DNA from 4 places in the Bradyrhizobium sp. CB82 genome. Region 1 is predicted to be linked to each of the others. Evidence: predicted binding sites of a transcription regulator. Region 1 holds the regulator's gene; each other region holds the start of a gene.
The links. The regulator LexA, encoded in region 1, represses DNA repair genes until DNA is damaged. The targets are predictions, from matches to a motif close to TGTTCNNNNTGTGTTCNG.
Positions count from the first base shown of each region.

Region 1 (4,210 bases):
GAAGACGCAGGGCGCCCTCGCGCTGTCGCGGAGCGGCGACGGGTTCACGCTGCAAACGGCAAAAGCAAGGGGCGCAAACCGCCCCTGGTCGCCGGCCGGGGCCGGCGATAGCGATTTCGAGCTCAGCCTCGCACCGCGGCCGGCCACGTTACACAGCAAGGACGCTACGCCGTCGGAGGCCGACCTGCAGGCCGAGGATTAAAAGACGCGTCAGCCGATCGGCAGACGTGTCGGGGTCGTCGTGGTCGTGTGCTGCTCGACGGCCGGCTGCTCTGTCTTCTCGCCGAGCGGCTGCGTCACCGGCAATTGCAGAACGGTGGCACGCTGGCCTTCGACGAGTTGCGTCACCAGCACGTAGTTGCCGTCGGGGAATTCGATCGCATCATGATGACGATCAGGAATGTGCGGATCGACCTTGCCGAACTTGCCGACGCGGGAGTTGACGGTGCGCGTCCAGATCCAGCGATTGTCGTAGCGGACGTTGTCGGCGAAGGCGAGCTCGGTGCCGGGCAGGAGGCAGACGGCAACCGAGAGATCACGCTCCGACGCAAATCCACGCGTCGAGGTGCCGCGGAAAGTTGTCGTGACGATCGTCTCGCCGACTTGAGCGGGGCGGGTCGCAACGGCATGTAGGCTGTAGTCACACATCGGAGTGCTCCTCATGCGAGATAGCAGGTCCGCGCCCCCCGGAGGCGCAGGCCTCTATCAGAGTGGAAGCCTTCGAGTGTATCGCGTTTGTGGGCAAATCTGCGGCCCGTCTGCGCGCCGCCCGATCACATTATCTTTCCTGATCTTTCCCGGCGAACGAGGAACAAAGCCTCTCGCTGCGACTCTATCTTGGTTTACACCATTCACACATCCGAGCTTTTATCACTGGCCGGCAGGAGCCGAGTACCCCGTAGGGGGCCACCTCGCCGGCGCGGCAGGTGCGATCGCATTGCTGCAATTGCGGAATGGCGCGCTTGCCGCGTGCTCCGTCTTGCGGACGGCATGGTGGTGCTGCGCTGCGTCGCTCGCGGAAGCCGATCCCGCGATCAAGGCGCTGCCGAGATCACGCTGAAAATCATCTGTCGCATGGCTTTGTCCTCTGCATTGTGCAAAGCGCTTTCGCGCCTGCAGCGCTCGAGGATGTGGCTCTGCGCAGGGTGTGGGGATAATCGGAGGAAGCGAAAATGCTATCCACCCGGAGCGGACAATCCGTCCGCCCCGCGGCGCCGCGCGATGACCGGCAATCTGCCGGACGAGGGCAATCAATACTTCCGGTACAGCCCGATCAGTTTGCCCTGAATCTTCACCCGGTTCGGCGGCAGGATGCGCACCTCATAGGCGGTGTTGGCGGGCTCCAGCGCGATCGACGCACCGCGGCGGCGAAAGCGCTTGAGCGTTGCCTCCTCGTCGTCGATCAGCGCCACCACGATGTCGCCGGTATCGGCGGTCTCGTTGCGCTGGATCAGCGCCATGTCGCCATCCAGGATGCCAGCATCGACCATCGAATCGCCGCGCACTTCGAGCGCGTAGTGCTCGCCCGAGCCGAGCATGTCCGGAGGGACGCTGATGGTGTGGCTACGGGTTTGCAATGCCTCGATCGGCGTACCGGCCGCGATCCGTCCCATCACGGGCACGGCGACCGGACGCTCGCCCTCGTCGGCGGGAGCGCTTGGGCCCCGCACCTTGCCGAGATTGCCCTCGATGACGCTCGGCGTGAAGCCGCGGCGGCCGGCGCCTGCCGCCTGAAGCTCGGGCAGCTTGATGACCTCGATGGCGCGCGCGCGATTGGGCAGACGACGGATGAAGCCGCGCTCTTCGAGCGCGGTGATCAGGCGGTGGATGCCCGACTTCGAGCGCAGATCCAGCGCGTCCTTCATTTCGTCGAAGGAGGGCGGCACGCCGCTTTCCTTGAGGCGCTCACTGATGAACCGCAGAAGCTCGTATTGTTTGCGCGTTAACATCTCGACCAAGTCCCCCGGTTGACGTCGTTCGATTCCGAGACGTCGGATTCAGCAGAAGCCGCTAGATGCTCGAAACAAATCATGAACGGACACTATATGTTCGATATGTGTTCCGCAACCACTTAATTTTGGGTGAACGCAGCGAAGTTCGCGTCATGCGCGAATCAGATCGCCCTTACAAGGGCAGCCGCAACACCTCGCAAGGTGTGCCTGCCTCGGCCTTCGGCGCGAACGGTGCGCGCACGAGAAGTGCTTGTGCGGCAGCAAGATTCGCAAGCAGCGAGGAGTCCTGGTGGTTGACGGGAAGGGCCACCAGCGTGCCGTCCTCGCGCTCCTCGAGCCGGGCGCGCAGATAGTCCTCGCGGACGTCGTTAGGCCCGACGTCGCACCCAAGCACGGCGCGCTCGCGGCGGTGATGGACGCCAGAGCGGCCTGCAAGCGCGCGAATCAATGGCACCATGAACAGGAAGCCGCAGACATAAGACGAGACCGGATTGCCGGGCAGGCCGATCACCCGCATCGCGCCGAGGTGGCCGTGCATCATCGGCTTGCCCGGCCGCATCGCAATCTTCCAGAACGCCATCTCGAAGCCTTCGGCCTGAAGCGCCGGCCTGACCAGATCGTGGTCGCCGACCGAAGCCCCGCCGGTCGTGATCAGGATGTCGGCGCCGCTCTCGCGGCCCCGGCGGATGCCGGCCGTGGTCGCCGCAACGGTATCGGCGGCAATGCCGAGATCGATCGTTTCGGCACCCTCGGCCCGCGCCAGTGCATGCAGGGCGTAGCCGTTGGAAAAGACGATCTGGCCCGCGCCGGGCGTCGAACCCGGCATCACCAGCTCGTCGCCGGTCGCGAGGATCGCGACCTTGGGCCGGCGGCGGACGGCAAGCGCCGGGTGGTTCATGCCGGCCGCCAGCGACAGGTCTCGTTCGGTGAGCCGGGCTCCTGTCCTCAGAAGCACCTCGCCCTCGTGGAAATCGACGCCGGCCGGACGGATGTGCCGACCAACGATCGCGGCCTCCTTGATCGTGACGCGCCTGTCGTCGGCGACCGTGTCTTCCTGGATCACCACCGCATCGGCGCCATCGGGGACCACGCCGCCGGTGAAGATCCGCACTGCTTCACCCGCGCCCACCACGCCGGTGAACGGTCGACCGGCCGCGACCTCGCCGATCACGGTGAGCTCTGCGTCCACCGTCGCCGCATCGGCCGCGCGCACCGCATAGCCGTCCATTGCCGACATCGCCTGCGGCGGCTGCGTGCGCCGCGCCGCCACATCGCGCGCCAGCACGCGATGGTAGGCGGCTTCCAGTGCGACCATCTCCTCCGCCACGGGCTCGACGCCCGCCAGCACTGCCGCGAGCGCATCAGACACCGGCATCAGGGCCACGGACAAAACTCCTGCATGGAAAATCAACATCCCGGTCGGGCTCAGCGTTCTAGCCGAGTGCAGGCGTCGAAGCAAAAGACAGGCAGACGGGGCGGAAGTGATGGGCTTGTCGTTTCGACGGTGTAGCGCGGGGAGGGAGAGCGAGGCACCGCGACGGGGGATGCCGGGATCGATGGCGCGCGGCCGGGGGGAAGTCGAGACCATACGGGCGCAAGGTGGCGACTGGACCAACTCGTGGGTCGAAAGTGCTTACCGGGGTCGCCGCGTGATCGTTTCGATGACGAGAAAGACGGGAATGACGGTGGCCAGACATGCCACGGCGACGACCAGGCTCACGGCTAACATCAGGAGGCTCCCGTTTCGTTGTCCGGATCGACGTCGGGCGCCCTCAGTCCGACATCCTTCTCCGGCAGCGGATCAGCCTGCGCTTTCAGATCGGCCGCCTTGCTCACCAGCTTGGCGGAGAGCTGCGAATTCGACGTTGACTTGGCGAATTTGAGAAGGATCGAGGCTTGCTTGTTGAAGTAGGTCTTGCCCAACACGTTACGCATCCGTCGTAGAGAAACCCAACGGGCATATGACTCCGGAGTGGCAGATCCGTTCCGGGAACTCTGTGCAAAAATACACAGAGTGACTTGGTTCCACATCTTGCTGAAAAAGTTCCTGGATCCGGCGGGAACGAGACTGCGAGCGACCGCAGCAATGCGGCCGCCTAGAAGCCCAGCGCCTTCAGCGCCTCACCGACGTCGTGAGGCGATGTCACGTGAACCGCGGTCAGCCCTCGTGCCCGCGCGCCTTCGATATTTTCAGCGAGATCGTCGAAGAACACGATTCGCTCGGCGGGTACTCCGATCGCGGCGACGACATGGTCGAA
Region 1 is NZ_CP121650.1:5,144,179-5,148,388, reverse strand. It holds partial or broken gene QA640_RS25075 (ComEC/Rec2 family competence protein) at 1-202, shown strand, start outside; gene QA640_RS25070 (hypothetical protein) at 211-648, opposite strand; gene lexA (transcriptional repressor LexA) at 1,251-1,949, opposite strand; gene glp (gephyrin-like molybdotransferase Glp) at 2,125-3,336, opposite strand; gene QA640_RS25055 (hypothetical protein) at 3,681-3,887, opposite strand; gene QA640_RS25050 (HAD-IA family hydrolase) at 4,049-4,210, opposite strand, start outside.

Region 2 (4,210 bases), 4.0 Mb from region 1:
CAACGAAACCGCCGGCAAAGCCGCCGATCAGCGTCGCTGCCAGTCCGACGCCCTTCACGATCGCCGCGTAGTCGTTGCGGGAGAAGCCGAGGTCGATCACGAACGGGGCCGTCATGGTGCCGGAGAAGGCATCGGTGAACTTAAACAGCACCACGAAAGCGAGCGCGGCGAGCGCATCCTTGCGCGACAGAAATTCCGAGAATGCGCCGATCGCGGCGTGCAGCACGCGCGCGAACGCCGTCTCGGTCTGCGTTGCGGCCTCCGCCTTTGCGGATTGTGCTGGCTCGGTAGCAAGAAGCGCGGTGATGGTGCCGATCAGCACCAGCGCCGCCATCACCATATAGCCCCACATCCACGCGGACGGCTTCGAAATGCCGGTGCTTTCGAAGCCGGACACGATGAACAGCGCTCCGGCGGTCGAGACCAGCATGCCAATGCGATAGGCCGCGACATAGGAGGCCATGCCGGCTGCCTGCTCGCTCTCGGGCAGGCTCTCGACGCGAAAGGCGTCGACCACGATGTCCTGCGTCGAGGACGTCGTCGCCACCAGCAGGGCGCCGAGCGCGACGAAGAACGGCGAGCGTGCGGGGTCGGTCAGCGCCAGCAGCAGGATCGAGATGATCAGGAGGAGTTGCGAGAACAGCAGCCAGCCGCGGCGGCGCCCGAAGGCGCGTGTGAACAGCGGCACGTGCAGCGCATCCACCAGGGGGGCCCAGAGGAACTTCAGCGTGTAGGGCGTGCCGACCAGCGCGAAGAGACCGATGGTCCCGAGATCGACGCCGGATTCCCGCATCCACACCAAAAGCGTCGAGCCCGACAGCGCCAGCGGCAGGCCGGAGGAGAAGCCGAGGAACAGCACAATCAGCACCCGCGGCTGCAGGTACACGGCCAGGCTCTCGCGCCAGGAGGCGGCGGCTGAAGCATCGGCGGCGGTTGCCGGGGCAGTTCCGGAGGTCGCGTCGGGTGCGGTCATGGAGGGGTGTTAGCAGATTCTGGCTGAAAAGGCCTTCGCTCCTGCGCGTGGGATAGGAACTATCGACACTCCTTTCGATGTCATCGTCCGCGAAGGCGGACGATCCAGTACTCACCGGCGTCTCGATTTAATCGCGACCGCCGCGGCGTACTGGATGCCCCGCCTTCGCGGGGCATGACAGCGTACCGTGGAAATCACTCCCCCGCCTGGAGCTTGCGCGGGAATAGCTCTGGGCCGCTTGCGACCAGGCGCGGGCCTTCGGGCGCGTCGGTCTTGCTGAAATCGAGCTCCTCGATCCGTCCTGCGCGCTTCTCGATCTTGTCGGCGGAGATCAGGATCTGGCGCACGTCCTCGTTCACGTCGGCAAAATGCTTCTGCAATTTCAGCACGCGGTCGCGCAGGCGTCCCAGATCGTCGCCGAGCTTGATCACCTCGGTGCGGATCTGGTCGGCGGCATCGCGCATGCGCGCGTCCTTCATGATCTGCTGCATCACCTGGATCGCGAGCATCAACAGCGACGGCGACACCAGCACGACACGGGCGCGGTAGGCCTTCTGGATCACGTCGTCGAAGCCGTCATGGATCTCGGCATAGACAGATTCCGAGGGAACGAACATCAGCGCCATCTCCTGGGTCTCGCCGGTGACGAGATATTTTTCGGCGATGTCGCTGACGTGCTTCATCACGTCGCCGCGCAGACGCTGCGTGGCGAGGCGCCGCTCCTCGTCGGTGCGCGCATCGTGCAGCGCGGTCATCGCCTCCAGCGGAAATTTTGCGTCGATGCAGAGCGGCCGCTGGTCGGGCAGGAACACGACGCAGTCCGGCCGTTTGCCGGTCGAGAGAGTGAACTGGAACTCGTAGGAGCCTTTCGGCAGCCCGTCCTGGACGATCGCCTCCATCCGCGCCTGGCCGAACGCGCCGCGCGACTGCTTGTTGGCGAGCACGTCCCGCAAGGTGGTCACCTGCGTGGTCAGGTCGGTAAGGTTCTTGTGCGCGTTGTCGATGATGCCGAGCCGCTCGTGCAGCGCGCGCAGGCTCTCCATGGTGTTGCGCGTCGAGTGCTCCATGGACTGGCCGACGCGATGGGTGACCGAATCCAGCCGCTCGTTGACCGCGCGCGCCATCTCGGCCTGCCGGCCGGCGAGAGCCTGCGCCATGGCGTCGACCCGCCCGGAGGCCTCAGCTTGGGCGCGCAGCATCTGGCTCAGGCGCTCCTCCAGCTCGTCGGCCCGGATGGTCTGCGCCATGGCGAGTTCCGCCCCGCGCCGTGAGGACCGCGCGATGACGATGGCTATGGTCAGGAGCAGGATGAGGACCAGCCCGCTGACACCGATCAGGGCGTCGACGGTGCGCACCGGCCAGTCGCCGAGCATAAAAACGATCTCGTTCATGCCAGCCCTTCTAGCCGATTCGCGGCACGGCGCGAACGAAGAGGGAACATTTATGGTTAACCGGCAGTGAATTTTTTATGGTTAATGAGGCTCTAATTTTTATGGTTAGCGAAACGTTAACGGCGTTCCCCACCGCATTGACCGCACCGGGCGCGCGGCTTAAATCGCCGCCATGGCCTTAAGAGAGATTATCATCCTGCCGGACAAACAGCTGCGTCTGGTCTCCAAGCCGATCGAGAAGGTCACGGCGGAGATTCGCAAGCTTGCCGACGACATGTTCGAGACCATGTACGACGCGCCTGGCATCGGGCTCGCGGCGATCCAGGTCGCCCAGCCCCTGCGTCTGATCACCATGGACCTCGCCAAGCGCGATGAAAACGGCGAGACTGCGCGAGAGCCTCGCGTCTTCATCAATCCCGAAATCGTCGCGTCGTCCGAGCAGATGTCGGTCTATGAGGAGGGCTGTCTCTCGATCCCCGAATATTACGAGGAGGTCGAGCGGCCTGCGAAGGTGCGCGTGCGCTTCACCGATCTCGATGGCAAGCTGCATGAGGAGGATGCCGAGGGCCTCTACGCCACCTGCATCCAGCACGAGATCGACCATCTCAACGGCGTACTGTTCGTCGACTATTTGTCGAAACTCAAGCGCGACCGCGTGTTCAAGAAGTTCGAGAAAGCCGCAAAGCGCGCGGTGGAGTGATTTTTGCTGCTGCTCCCCCCTTGTGAGGGAGGGTGGGGGGAGGGGGTAGCTCAGGAAATGGTGCTCATCATTTGCGGGCGCCAGCAACGAGGCGCCCGCATCGTCTGCGCGTGAATCGAGAGAGCGCGCCATGTGGCACCCCCCTCCCCTAGCCCTCCCAGCAAGGGGGAGGGAACGCAGTGAGTTCTGTTGATGCCTCTCCGCCTCATCTTCATGGGCACGCCCGATTTCTCCGTGCCGACGCTGCTCGAGCTCGTCGCGCATGGCCATGAGATCGTGGCCGTCTACACCCGTGCGCCGAAGCCGGGCGGGCGGCGCGGGCTGCAGTTGCAGCCGACCCCGGTTGAAGATGCCGCGCGAAAGCTCGGCATTCCCGTTCTGACGCCGAAAACCTTGAAGACGCAGGACGCGCTCGACGAATTCCGCGCGTTCGATGCCGACGCCGCCATCGTCGTCGCCTACGGCATGATCCTGCCGCAGGCGATCCTCGATGCACCAAAGCTCGGCTGCTACAATCTGCATGCCTCGCTGCTGCCGCGCTGGCGCGGCGCCGCGCCCATCAACCGTGCGATCATGGCTGGTGATGCCGAGAGCGGCGTCATGGTGATGAAAATGGACGTGGGCCTCGACACCGGCGACATCGCCATGGCCGAGCATGTTGCGATCTCGGACAGCATGACCGCCGCCGATCTGCACGATCGCCTCGCCCGGCTCGGCGCTGACCTGATGGTGCGCGCGGTGGCCGCGCTCGCGCGAGGTGGGCTGCAACTCAGGAAGCAGAGCGAGGACGGCGTCACCTACGCGGCCAAGATCGACAAGGCCGAGGCGCGCATCGACTGGACCAAGCCTGCGCGCGAGGTGCTGCGCCACATCCACGGCCTGTCGCCCTTTCCCGGCGCCTGGAGCGAACTCGCCGGGGTAACCGAGAACGCGCGCCTAAAAATCCTGCGCTGTGAGCTCGCAAAGGGTTCGGGCGCGCCGGGCGACGTGCTTGACGACCAGCTCACCGTTGCCTGCGGCGACGGCGCGATCCGCATCATCGAGCTGCAGCGCGAAGGCAAGGCGCGGATGCAGGCGGCGGACTTCTTGCGCGGCGTGCCGCTGAAGGCGGGAGCCAAATTCACCTAACGCTGTCATACCCCGCGA
Region 2 is NZ_CP121650.1:9,140,719-9,144,928, forward strand. It holds gene QA640_RS43275 (MFS transporter) at 1-973, opposite strand, end outside; gene rmuC (DNA recombination protein RmuC) at 1,168-2,364, opposite strand; gene def (peptide deformylase) at 2,537-3,064, shown strand; gene fmt (methionyl-tRNA formyltransferase) at 3,257-4,192, shown strand.
Region 2: rmuC (DNA recombination protein RmuC) is a predicted target of LexA. The motif match lies at 2,396-2,413, and genes of this name have one in related genera.

Region 3 (4,210 bases), 4.2 Mb from region 1:
ACGCATGCGTTATTCGGCATGGTTCGTGGAGGTGCAGCTCAAGAGCCGGTTCGAGCGATACTTTCCCGCAACATGGTCGGTATGATTTGTTCGACCGATCGCGGCGGGATTCCAAGCTCAGAAAATCCTGGCATTCCCACCGACGCTACGTTGTCGATCTGCATCAACTCCACCTGATTCCGTGTGATCGGTGGCCTTGGAAACAGTTCCGAAACCCATCCCGCGACATGCCAAGCAGCAAATGGCACGGGAATGAGCATAGGTTGGCGGCGGGCTGCCTGCGCGACGGTTCTGAGAAGCTGTTTGTATGTGTAAATGCGAGGACCAGCGCATTCGTACGTGATTGCGTTCGTTTCGGTCCTCAGAAGTGCTCTTGTGATTGCCTCGGCCACATCGTCAACATAGGCCGGTTGCAATCTCGTCGATCCGCGTCCGAACATCGGATAGATCGGATACTGCTGGAGCAGTTTGAGGATCGTGGTGAGAAACGCGTCATCCGGGCCGAACATGACAGCCGGGCGAACCAGCGTGGCCTCAGAAAATGCCGCGCGGACCGCCAGTTCGCCTTCGCCGCGCTTGCGAATATAGAGGGACGGTGAAGTAGCGTCAGAGCCGATTCCGGAAAGGTGGATGAGCCGCTTGACGCCAGCTCGACGTGCTCGGGCGGCCAATCGCCGAGCCGATTCTACATGCACGGAGTGAAACGTCTCCTGTCCTTGTTCAACATAGAGACTGACCGCATTGATGGCACAGTAGGCGCCATCAAGTGCATTGGCGATCGAACCCTCGTCACGGAGATCGACTTCCACAGATTGGAGGCGCGGGTCGTCATAGCCAAAAAGCTGTCTGCCTCGTTCGGGATGTCTTGATGCAATCCGAACGGACAGCTCAGGCGCCCGGAGAAGGCATCGAACGACGCGACGGCCGAGAAATCCCGTTCCGCCGAACACCGTTACAAGGCGATTATTTGCGGCCACCACCATCTGAGACAGTCTCAAGCAAGAAGGCCCAGCGGAGGCGGCAGGCTCGTCGGTCGTCTGTTCTATCGACGAGCCATCGGTCCGCGTAGGCGAAATCCGCCGGAGCCGGCCATACGCCAACCATCAAGATCGGATAGTGACCGCAGCATCCGTGTCATCTCACCTGCCTGCGTGGTCGCCGGAATTCCTACACACGATCGCGGAGGTCAGTCACCCCTTCCTTTTGGGCACAGTGGTCGCAGCAATAGTAGGTGCCGCTCTTTTCCAAGCCGTGTCCAACGATGCGCGTTCCGCAATGCTTGCACGTCGGGGCCAGAGCATGAATCGCGCACTCAAAACTGTCGAACGTGTGCGCCTGGCCGTTCATCAACACCTGAAAGGCCTTGTCATAGTCATTGCCGCAGGTTTCGCATGTCGGCATTGTACCTCCTTCACGCCGCCCGGCGTTTGCGGGTTCGAGCAGCCTTCTTGGCTGACCTGGAACGTTCAGCGGCCGATCGGCTGGCCGACGCTTTTCCGCCAAGCCTGCCGCCCTTGCGAGACGCTGAAGTGTCTTCTTCGGTGCCCCTACCGGAACCGCTCTTCTTGCCGCCATGGGTTTCTTTGTTCACGGTCGCCCAGGCCCGCCGCTCGGCTTCCTTGTCGGGAACACCTCGGGCTTCGTAGCCTTCCTCAATGTGTTCGGCCTGTCGCTTCTGCTTATCGGTGTAACTTCGTTTGTCGCCGCGTGGCATCACGGCCTCCTTTGACAAGTATCGCTTCTCCTACTCGACGCCCGCTCTCTTGCGCAGTTCGTCAATGAGCTTGGATGCCTCCGCCTTGGTGAGGTCCTTCCCGACCGTGAAGGGCAGGCGTGCTTGTTCTGACAGCGTCTGCAGGTAGGACGCCTGGGCGTCAGTCATGGGCTCGTCCCCCGACACCCAATCGTCGGGATTCTTCTGAATATTGGCAGCGGTTTCCTTGGTGCTCATGGCCGGGCTCCTCGCGCAAGGAACGGCGTAGTTCACTAATTGTTCCTATTCCGGTCCGGTCAATCCAGATTGCCCGGGCGCTCGTTTGCGCGGCCCGCCGAAATATCTCAGTTTGCATTCGTCCCAACCGACGACGGTGTCGCGCCAGCAGAGGCGATGGAATATGCCTCAGCGCCAACGCGGCCGTCATGCGCGCCGTGGCGCTTTTCGCGCGAGGCCGGCCATGTCGGTGTGCTCGCCTTCTCACGGACGGGAGACCCATCCAGCGGCAACTTCGGCGAGGGTTGCAGAGGTACTCTCAGGAAGCGTTCGGTTGAACACCTTCACGGGCGATCCGCCGCCGCTGTCGGCATTCGCGGCGTCGCCGCCCCCTTTGCGCCGGGAGCCGCAATGCCGGCGCTGCGGGGCCGGGCCGGGCCGACGGAGCTTCTTCGGCCACAGGCTCCGGACCGCACGGACGAGCTTCTATAAACTCGAGCACCGCGCGCCCCTTTTGGGTAATGCGCCACCCGCCGTTCAAGCGCTCGACGAGCGCTTGCGAGAAGATGTCCAGATCCGGCACGCGCGTGCCCAAGCGCTTGGTCCGTTCGGCCCAGTCGCGTCCGCTGGTCGCAAGAATTGCCATGTCGCGCTTGAGGTCGGCCATCACGGCGAAGCCGTCCGGGTAGCTCACCAGTACCTTCAGCACGGTGACCTGGAAATTCACCCTTAGCCCCCACTCGGGACCTAACGCCACATCGTCGGCGCTTCGGAGAGAGCCTCCCGGCCGATCTGCTTAAGGCTGACGGGGGACGTCTCGCCTCGGGTCGCGGCTTCCAGGATCTTAGAAGCCACGTGGGTGCGGGCGCCCGTTTCGGTCCGGGAAACCTCTTCGCAGACTTCGTCCAGGACTGCGCGCAAAAGCGCCGTCGTAGCAGGATCGAACATGGGAGACCCCCAAGAGAAAAAACTATCGTATCGCAACCGGTGCAGTGTCGAATTCAAGAGTGTTAAAAAAACTCTCGAACTCTACATTTCCGCTTGGATTTGGCAATAGCCCTAAAATGCGTGTCCCTTGCCGAGGTCGTGAGGTACCTTTATGCCACGGGGCGGCGTACGCAATGACTGCCGCACCAGGTTCAGCGCCGAACGCATGAAGAAATTCATCTGCGAGCAGAATATCGCGAACCTCGAAAGGCTGCTGGCGAAACGGGCGACCCTGTACTGAAGCGGACGCTCGAAGTTCGTCGAACGCCACTGACAGCCAATCAACTCGGCAATCCACGACGGGGACGGATGGCCCGTGTTGCACCACGTCGAGGACCTGACCGAGCAGGTGGAGGGCTGAACGCCGGTCGGCTAATCGCTTCGCTCGCCTAGCTAGTGACTTCCCGGTGGTTCCGTTGACGAAATGCAGCGAGGCGAGGACACCACACGGAAAATCCCGCCTGACCAAAGTCTGCTCCCCGATCCCCGGTCATGAAGACGGTTGCCCCTTTGGGCTGATCATATCCAACGCTCGCGACGACATCTTCTTCTTGAAACTTCGCGACTTCGGCTGGATACTTGGATCAGGTCCTTGGCCATCAGCATTCCGAGGAGGACGAGCATGGCAATCCAGATCGTGATGGACCGTACCGGCGACAGCCGTCACCTTTTCAATCCGGACGACGAACGAGAGCTGGCGAAGGCGGAGCAGCGGTTCTACGAGCTCACCAATACCGGCTTCACCGCGGCAGTCCGGACCGGTCAGGGTCAGGTCTCGCAGATCCGGTCGTTCGATCCGAACGCGGAGGAAACCGTGTTCTTCCCCAGGCTGGTTGGCGGGTGATCGGTCCGCGCGCCATGTTGAGCTTCAGGCCGTCTCGCCCGGGTGAACGCTCGCGCGTGAGAGCGATCCGGGCTCTCCTCATACGACACGGTGCCGAGAGAACTCCGGAGGGCCGCTCGCTGCGGCTCTTGCGAGAGTGGCTATCGCCGGCGCAACGGACCCAGTTCGCGGCAAAGGGCTATTTCGAGGTCGTCGGCGCCGATACGGGCAAGCAGTACAGGATCTACGCGGGCGCCATGACGAACGTCTGCGAGATCGACGAAAAGGACCGTCCGACGATCGGGCTGTGTTTCCTGCCGATGGGCGAGCTGCCGATCGGAGACGTCATGCTCTCCCAGAAGATTGCACTGGAAAGCTGCGAGAGCCGCGCGCTCGAGGTGGCCAGAAGATTCGCTCCGACCGGGTTCATGTTCCGGCGAAATCGGCTTCTTGGCTGAGGCGCGGAGAAC
Region 3 is NZ_CP121650.1:917,446-921,655, forward strand. It holds gene QA640_RS04350 (complex I NDUFA9 subunit family protein) at 39-983, opposite strand; gene QA640_RS04355 (plasmid stabilization protein) at 1,412-1,714, opposite strand; gene QA640_RS04360 (DUF3072 domain-containing protein) at 1,745-1,951, opposite strand; gene QA640_RS04370 (hypothetical protein) at 2,250-2,657, opposite strand; gene QA640_RS04375 (hypothetical protein) at 2,678-2,878, opposite strand; gene QA640_RS04380 (hypothetical protein) at 3,540-3,761, shown strand; gene QA640_RS04385 (hypothetical protein) at 3,818-4,198, shown strand.
Region 3: QA640_RS04360 (DUF3072 domain-containing protein) is a predicted target of LexA. The motif match lies at 1,981-1,998, and genes of this name have one in related genera.

Region 4 (4,210 bases), 1.7 Mb from region 1:
TACAAGAACGCGAAGGGCCGCGTCGCGCACGAATGCATCATCGATCCGCGCCCGCTGAAAACGACGAGCGGCGTCACCGTCGACGACATCGCCAAGCGCCTGATCGACTACGGCTTCCATGCTCCGACTATGAGCTTCCCGGTCCCGGGCACGCTGATGATCGAGCCGACCGAGTCGGAATCAAAGGCCGAGCTCGATCGCTTCTGCGACGCCATGATCGCGATCCGGAAGGAGATCGCCGAGGTCGAGAGCGGCCGCTTCAAGATCGAGGCATCACCGCTGCGCAACGCGCCGCACACCGTGCACGACATCGCCGATGACGATTGGAAGCGCGCCTACAGCCGCAGCGAAGGTTGCTTCCCCGCCGGCACCTCGCGCACCGACAAATACTGGTGCCCGGTGGGCCGCGTCGACAACGTCTATGGCGACCGTAACCTCGTGTGCACCTGCCCGCCGGTGAGCGACTACGCGCAGGCTGCGGAGTGAGGCCAACGGCTTAACGAAACGGGCGCCGAAGACGTCGGCAACTCAACGTCCTCAGCGCCCGCTCCTCGCGAAACTTTACCTGCGCGAGCCCTACTCCTCCGTCGGCTCCTCGCCGTCGGCGTCGCGCTCGGGATTGCCAGCTAAAATTTGCTCGGCAATCAGGCCGGAGTTTTGCCGGATCGCGGTCTCGATCTTGGCGGTGACGTCCGGGTTGGCCTTCAGGAACGCTTTGGAGTTCTCGCGGCCCTGGCCGAGGCGCTGGCTGTCATAGGAGAACCAGGCGCCAGACTTTTCGACGATGCCGGCCTTGACACCGAGATCGAGGATTTCGCCCATCTTGGACACGCCCTCGCCGTACATGATGTCGAACTCGACCTGCTTGAAGGGCGGTGCCAGCTTGTTCTTCACCACCTTCACGCGCGTGGTGTTGCCGACGACCTCGTCGCGCTCCTTGATCGCGCCGATGCGACGGATGTCGAGGCGGACCGAGGCGTAGAACTTCAGCGCGTTACCGCCGGTCGTGGTTTCCGGCGAGCCGTACATCACGCCGATCTTCATGCGGATCTGGTTGATGAAGATCACCATGGTGTTGGATTTGTTGATGGAGGCCGTCAGCTTGCGCAGCGCCTGGCTCATCAACCGCGCCTGGAGACCGGGCAGCGATTCCCCCATCTCGCCTTCGAGTTCGGCCTTCGGCACGAGTGCCGCGACCGAATCGATCACCATCACGTCCACCGCGCCCGAACGCACCAGCGTGTCGCAGATTTCCAGCGCCTGCTCGCCGGTATCGGGCTGGGAGATCAGGAGGTCGTCGATGTTGACGCCGAGCTTGCGCGCATAGACCGGATCGAGCGCGTGCTCCGCGTCGATGAAGGCGCAGATGCCGCCCTTCTTCTGCGCTTCCGCCACCGTGTGCAGTGCCAGCGTCGTTTTGCCTGAGGATTCCGGCCCGTAGATCTCGACGATGCGCCCCTTGGGCAGGCCGCCGATGCCGAGCGCGATATCAAGCCCGAGCGAGCCGGACGACACCGCCTCGATGTCCATCGAACGGTCGCTTTTGCCGAGCTTCATCACCGAGCCCTTGCCGAACTGGCGCTCGATCTGAGAGAGCGCGGCAGCCAAGGCTTTACTCTTGTCCATGGAAGATCCTTCGACGATACGCAGGGCAGTAGCGGACATTTGGTCGTGCTCCTTATGGCGGGGATTCGGCGTCGCGACAAACGGTTGGCGAAGCAGGTCGGCGATAAAAGTAACGTACACCGTTTGTTCCAGGTTCGCAATATGTTCTTTTGCGCTTCGACGGTACTGTCCGCATTTAACCCTCTGTGTACTAATTTGAATTCGGCAGTGTCCTAATTTGTTCGTCAGCTGCCACAACCTGTTCATCCACCAGATGGATTAGGCGTAAGAGGTGGGCAATTGGTGCCATCCCGGCGGGGCGCCGAACCGCTCAGGGTGGAGACGGTTTCGGGTTCACACCAAAATCCGTGAAAACAACCCCATGCAAAGGAGCCGGGCCAATTGTGATCCACGTGACGCCAAGGTGATTTCGACAGCCTTTTAGCCCGTTTATCGCCGGGCGCCGATCGAGGAACGGTGGAAAGATGTCTTCGGCTGTCTTCAGGATTGCGCTGTCGCTGACAAACTTTCGATCCGGCCACCAGTCTCGTGCTCCCAAGACCACGACTGAAGGGGCTGGCAGGCCGCCGCAATGTCGCTCGCTCTCATGGTCCAAAACTGAGGACGGCGGCGAGCAAGGCCGCACCGCCTAAAGCATGATCCGGAAAAGTGTGAAGCGGTTTTCCCTCGCGACAAGCGCGGAAACGCGTTTGCGCGGAGATCATGCACAAACAACAACCTCTAAAGCGCGATGACGATTCATCCCAGTCTCATCGCGCTTTAGCGGCCTCTGTCTCTCCGCGCGTGCCGGCCTACAGCACGGCCAGCAGAATGAGCCCCACGACCAACACGACAAAACCCATCGCCGTCGCAGCGGCGAATGATCGCTCTACGTTATCCATATGCCACCCCCTGATCGGCGGGCCACGTTCCCCCATGGCGTCGCCGAACTCGCAGAGTCTCCTCAATCGCTGTGTCGTAATTTCTGCGAGTGGGTGTCGGAATTGGGACGGGATTCGTCCTTGAGATGGCAAGGCGACCCAGCCGCAATCTGGGCTTGAAGAGTCAATCGCCCACTTCTGCCTGTAAGCTCCTTGTAAGCTGCGCGGGTTAACTTTGCTTGGCTACGGTGTTGCAGCCCAGCACCTCAGCCTCCAATAACCTTCTGCCCCGCCCGGCTCTCCCCGGCGGGGCTTTTTTTGTTCGCTGTCCCGCAATCAGCATCATCCGGAAAAGTGTGAAGCGGTTTTGCGCGTCCGCTGCACCGAGAAGGATCTGATCGCGGCCGCCGCCACGACAGGCAGCATCGCGGCCCAGGAGATCAGCCAGGACAGTAGCCAGTGTTTGAGGACGTCGGGCACCGCGGTTGCGGGCAGGCTCGCAATGGCGGCGGCGGCGATCAGGCAAGTCGGGCGGTGGATCGCGCCGAACATGAAATGGCTGTAGCAACCGGAAATGCCGAGCAAGAGGCGCTTTTGTCTTTCGACCCGACACGGGCGAAGCAAGGCACTTGCCGCGGCCTCATCTCGCCCCGCGAGGCGATCCGGGTGCTAGCGGCGGCCCGGCGGATGGCTCGCCGCCGCAGCCAGGCGGCGGCAGTTTCGACAGTCCCTCGAAGCGCCAGAAGGTGATCTGGCTCGTCTCGCCGCATCGCTCGCAAGCTAGCCTCTCCTCGCCGAGGCTGTAACGCCCGCGCCCGAAGACGGCAGGCGATGCCGGCTGCCTGCAATGCGGACAGACCAGCGAAAAGTTTCGCGCAGCCCAGCGCAACATGAGATTCCGAAGCCAGCCCACTTTACGAGGTCGAGTTTCTTACGAGGTCAAGTCAGGTACCATATCGTGAAACCTAGCGGTGTCATGTGTGTTCAAACATTGCAATGGGCGTTCATGCCGCATGTCGTTCGTTGACATGTCGCTCGCGGAACCCGTGGTTCTCCGGCCATGAACAAAGTTCCTGCCCCGGCCGCCGCACCCGGTCAATTCGGATAGTTGGTCCGCCCACCGTCCCGGTCGTGCATCTGAAGGATGCGCACAAAATCTGCCATGCTCGAACGATCGTCCCCTTCGCTTGCGCGCAGATTGTAGCCGTTTGTCTCGGCCCGGTCGCGTTGCCAGACCCACTTGAGGAGGTCGACGATCAGTTTCATGGAATCCGAACGCGTTGCCGGGTCGCCGGGTGTTGAGCCGAATGGTTTTGGATAAATCCTTGCCGAGCCAATGCACGGTCGGCCGGCTGGTTCCCTTAGCCCTGCCGAAATTTTGCGTTGCACCATTCGAGGCCAGCATATTTCGCAACACCTCATCGCCGGGTTTCGCACCGTACGGAAGGATTTGTTTGCATTATCCATGGCTTAGCGGCAAATTTGATGCACCGGGGGAATATTATGACGTTCAACATGTTATGTTAACCAACGGTGAATCGTGGAGGTAGGCCATGAATCACAGGGGCATCGAGTTCACTGTGGCCAAGACGGCGATACAAGGCGTCTGGCAGTGGCAATTCCGTATCGGTGAAACGGTCAAGACCGGCAAGACCGAGACCAGGATCGATCTCCTTGCCATCCGTCGCGTGCAACTGCGCATCGACCGGGAACTCAAGGCCATG
Region 4 is NZ_CP121650.1:3,425,494-3,429,703, reverse strand. It holds gene gcvP (aminomethyl-transferring glycine dehydrogenase) at 1-486, shown strand, start outside; gene recA (recombinase RecA) at 577-1,665, opposite strand; gene QA640_RS16365 (DUF2798 domain-containing protein) at 2,829-3,038, opposite strand; gene QA640_RS16360 (hypothetical protein) at 3,582-3,752, opposite strand; gene QA640_RS16355 (hypothetical protein) at 4,040-4,210, shown strand, end outside.
Region 4: recA (recombinase RecA) is a predicted target of LexA. The motif match lies at 1,758-1,775, and genes of this name have one in related genera.